2 regions of the Pararhizobium sp. A13 genome follow, and region 2 is predicted to be linked to the other one. Evidence: predicted binding sites of a transcription regulator. Region 2 holds the regulator's gene; the other holds the start of a gene.
The links. Region 2 encodes LexA, which represses DNA repair genes until DNA is damaged. Its sites were predicted from a motif close to TGTTCNNNNTGTGTTCNG; they were not measured.

Region 1 (2,400 bases), 1.1 Mb from region 2:
TGACCCGTTTCATGTCACCGCGCCCGGACATGCATGTCGCCGAGGCCCGCTCGGACGCGCGCGAGGGCGGGCGGTTCTTCGTGCTGATGGTGGGTGACAAGGAATATCCGCATGAAGGCACCTACAACGAACTCACCCCGTTCTCGCGGATCGTCTTTACCTGGGAGGCGCCCTGGTCAGCCCCTGATACGCAGGTCGAACTGGTGCTGACCCCCGTCGCGGACGGCACGGAAGTGGTGCTGACCCACGTGAAGTTCATGTCCGAGGAAAGCCGTGACAATCACGAAAAGGGGTGGAATGGCATCCTGGGTAAACTCGACGCCCTTCTGTCGTGAGGGCGGCAGTGGCCCGACCCCTAGCAATCGTCAGCGCCGGGACGATTGCCGATCGCGACCCAGGCAGGCACGAGTTCGCTGCCGAGGCGGCGCACCGCCCTGCCGGTTGCGAAATCGCTGAGCCGCATGCCGGATTTTGCGATCGCCGTCGCCTGCTGCCGCGACAAGAGGAAACCGAGCTCGAGCGGCGCCAGGCGGGTCACGACGCGCTTCAGGAACGGCCGGCGATGCAGCCGCGAGGGCGAAAACCGCGCCGGTGTCTTGCTAAGGGACATATATTCCGCCACGTCATCGATCCAGCGGCCTGCCGGTCTTGCACCCGCCTCCAGCAGCAGCAGCCAGTCCCCCCGCGCGGAGCGAACGATGTCCTTCATATCCCAGCTCGTGCAGAAACGCGCGCCTGCGGCATCGGCGACACGGCTGGAACCGTCCCGCGAGCCGTGATCGAGGATGATCACGTCGCTCACCAAGCCTTCCACGGCGCCTGAGACCAGCGCCGACAGCGTCTGCGCCAGTTCGGCTTCGTTGTTGCGGGTTTCGATGATGATCGTCAGCATTGCCGTCCATACCGCATCGCACCGGCAATTTCCATAAAGCCTTCGTTTCCGGGCAATTAACTTTTCATTCATGATGAATCCGCGCGCAAACGAAGGCGGAATTGCTCATCCGCCTCGGACCTGCAACGCGCCGGCGACGCCGTTCCGCCATTTTGTTCTTGTCTTGTTCTCGTTTTTGGGTTAGGAAAATAATCAGAGGATAACGGATCGTCCGCAAGGACAGTCCCCGGAGAACCCCCATGAACGAGCTGTCTGAGATCAGGCAGGGCGCCCTTGCGCCCGCCAACACGGCAGATATGGCCGAAGCGATGATCGCCGGTTCCGGCCTGCGGATCGAGATTGACCGCAGGCGCGGCCGGGGAGCCGCCCTCAATACGTCAGGACGTTTCGAACCAACCTCCCGGGTACTTGAAGATGACGGCTGGGACTCGCTGGAGGATCTTCCGGCTCTCCAGACCGATGTTCAAATCGAAAAGCCGCGCTCGATCATCAGCCGCAACGATTCGCCCGACCTCCCTTTTGATCGCTCGGTCAATCCTTATCGGGGCTGCGAACATGGCTGCATCTATTGCTTCGCCCGGCCGACGCACGCCTATATGGGCCTGTCGCCGGGGCTCGATTTCGAAACGAAACTCTACGCCAAGCCGGGTGCGGCAAAGCTGCTTGAACGCGAACTGGCAAAACCCGGCTACAAGGTGCGGCCGATCGCAATCGGCACCAACACCGATCCCTACCAGCCGATCGAGAAGGAATGGCGGATCATGCGCCAGGTCCTCGAAGTGCTGAAGGCGTGCGACCATCCGGTGATGATCGTCACCAAATCGGCGATGGTCATGCGCGACATCGATCTTCTCGCACCGATGGCGGAGAAGGGTCTGGCCAAGGTCGGCCTATCCGTGACGACGCTCGACCTCAAGCTCGCCCGCCTGATGGAACCGCGCGCTTCGACGCCAACGAAGCGCCTCGCCGCAATCAAGGCGTTGACGGAAGCCGGCATACCGGCAACGGTGATGATGGCGCCGGTCATTCCAGCGCTCAACGACCATGAGATCGAGCGGGTGCTGGATTCAGGCAAAACCGCCGGTGCCACCCATGCCAGCTACGTGCTTCTGCGCCTGCCGTTGGAGGTGAGCCCGTTGTTTCGCGACTGGCTGCTCCGCAACTATCCAGACCGCTACCGTCACGTCATGTCGCTGGTGCGCTCGATGCGCGGCGGCAAGGATTATGATGCCGAGTTCGGCAAGCGCATGAAGGGCGCCGGACCCTATGCCTGGCAGATCGGCCGGCGCTTCGAACTGGCGGCCAAGCGGCTCGAACTGAACGTGGCGAAGCGCCCGCTCAACTGCGACCTGTTCGTTCCGCCGCTCGGCACCGGCGTTCAACTGTCGCTGCTCTGATGGCGTCTTGATGTTTCGTCCGGGCCTCTTACCGGATATCGAATACCGATCCTGTTTCTTGCCCCGAGGCTCGATCGGTCCATCCTCCGGCAGCCGCCTCACTGCCGGAGG
Region 2 (2,400 bases):
TTGAAAAACTCCGACTGGGCATGGCCGCATTGGCGAGTGCACCAATCACAGCGCGACGGTAGGAGCCGATTCGCTGAAGCCCAGGCTCCGACCTCTAGAAAAGGTATTGGGAGGAACAGAAATGACGGGTTCGGCGGAGACGCGCCCTTTCCGACGCGTGCCCCGACGGCTACAGGGGGCGGTGAAGGTCATGGGTTATCTCCCTGCCCGTTTTGAGGGCCGGTTTGCTGCGGGTTAAAATCAGGGGTAGCGCAGGCGTCTGCCGTACTTTAAGGTTTCCTCATGGCAATGGAGGTTGCCTGAGGAGGATTTCATGAACGATCCCATCATTGGATTTTTGGTCGCAGGTGAACTGTCCTGCCTATTCTGGGCGGCTGTGTTCATGTTGGCCGGCTAAATCCCAGCGATAGAACTGCTGATCCTACTTAGCAACGCCCGCAGTGCGCGCCTTTCACCGGAGTTTCCGGTGTGCGCTAAAAAGGCTGAAAGAGGCTGCTCTTCAAATCGCGTCGGCCCCACTTGGGAAGTGCTTGATATCCGTACTTTAAGTTCCCCGGTGGCGGCGTCGAACACCAAGCTCCATGTTTTGATGTTTCCATGGGGCAATCCCGTCTTTCGAAAATCCTTCACAACGATCATTTTGAGGGGGCCCTCATGGTCGCAACATGTTGCATTTCATGTCGCGTGAACTAGCCGAGGGTAGCCGGAAACCGTTGGAAATCAAGGGAACTGGATTGCAACATGATGCGACATGCTGGCATCAAGTCAATTGTCCAGAATCGCCCATAAGGCTTTAATTTCATTGTGGAAAATTTTGGAGGCCTCGCCCGGAATTGAACCGGGGTACAAGGATTTGCAGTCCTCTGCGTCACCACTCCGCCACGAGGCCTCGTAACGATCATCACTTAATCGTGACGGGCGTTTAGACCGATTTCCGTTCCAGTGCAAGACGCCATGATCGAATTCCAGTTTTTTCTCATGGGAGAATCCAGTCTCCCATCCATTGCCGCTTCGGTTCCTCAGGAAATGCCGCGCCTAATGCATGTCGTCCAAAAGTGTGCCGCGGTTTTGGGACAACCACATGCATAAAAACAAAGACCTAAAGCGCAGCGCATGAATCCGTTTTGACGCGATGCGCTTTAGCGGATGTGCCGACGCGCCGGATCATTGCCAAGCCCCCGCTCCCGTCAATTTTCAAAGAAAATCAGCCGTCTGCGTCCGCTGGCGTCCGGATTCGGCTTGCCGCTTAATGGTAACGTCGGATCAGACCGACCAGTTTGCCTTGTATCTTGACTCGGTCGGGGCCGAAAATCCGGGTTTCGTAGGCAGGGTTGGCAGCTTCGAGCGCAATCGATGCACCCTTGCGGCGAAACCGCTTCAGCGTCGCCTCCTCATCGTCCACCAAGGCGACGACAATCTCTCCCGGGCTGGCGCTGTTGGTATTGCGGATGATGACGGTGTCGCCATCGAGAATGCCGGCCTCGATCATCGAATCGCCGCGCACTTCCAGCGCATAATGTTCGCCGCTCCCGACCATCTCGAGCGGCACGGAAATATCGTGCGTATTGTTCTGGATCGCCGAGATCGGCACACCGGCCGCGATTCGCCCCATGACCGGGATAGAAACGGAACTGTTCTCATTGCTGGCCGGTACGGCCTTGGCGGTGGCTGGCGCCGGCGGAGCGCCGCGGCTGCCCTGGATAACGCTCGGCGAAAAACCACGCTTGGGCTGGAGGCTCATGGAATAGGCCTCCGGCAGCTTGATCACTTCAAGCGCGCGCGCCCGGTTGGGCAGACGCCGGATGAAGCCGCGCTCCTCGAGCGCCGTGATCAGCCGGTGAATGCCGGATTTGGAAGCGAGGTCCAGTGCATCCTTCATCTCATCGAAGGACGGCGGCACACCCGATTCCTTCATTCTTTCGTGAATGAACAGAAGCAGTTCCTGTTGCTTGCGGGTCAGCATGAAAGATCACTCCGGATCGAGAAACAAATCAAGAACGAACACTATATGTTCCATATGTGTTCCGCAAGTCCCTAAAATTCGTTGAACTTTTTCAAAGCGCGATTTTATTGGGCTTGTCCCGCCGAAAGCCGGCATTCATCACGCCGCCGCGGAACATTCGCAACCGTCCGGCCGTTTTCCGCTCAGCGGTGTCGAGGCGCGGCAGGGATTGCTGGGCCGACCGGTATTGATGGTTCTGATCGGCAGCCTCGTGCTTGCCCTCATTGCCTGGGGCGGCGTCGAGATGTTCGGCGAAAGCACCGACAATGATGCCGCGACGCAGGTTCAGGAAATCATTCCGGCGGCCAAGGATGCCGTGAAAGCCTTATCCGCCACGACTTGATTGCAGCCCCTCCAGCCCCGGTGAGGCCTTTGCAGATTGGCGCCGGGTTACGACG

Region 1: a site for LexA is predicted at 1,046-1,063, ahead of WI754_RS09875 (PA0069 family radical SAM protein). Genes of this name have one in related genera too.

What each region holds. Positions count from the first base shown of each region.
Region 1 is NZ_CP149510.1:2,050,883-2,053,282, reverse strand. It holds gene WI754_RS09885 (SRPBCC family protein) at 1-335, shown strand, start outside; gene WI754_RS09880 (glycosyl transferase) at 356-892, opposite strand; gene WI754_RS09875 (PA0069 family radical SAM protein) at 1,132-2,289, shown strand.
Region 2 is NZ_CP149510.1:3,179,767-3,182,166, forward strand. It holds tRNA gene WI754_RS15715 (tRNA-Cys) at 816-889, opposite strand; gene lexA (transcriptional repressor LexA) at 1,247-1,963, opposite strand; gene WI754_RS15725 (hypothetical protein) at 2,193-2,345, shown strand; gene WI754_RS15730 (hypothetical protein) at 2,393-2,400, opposite strand, start outside.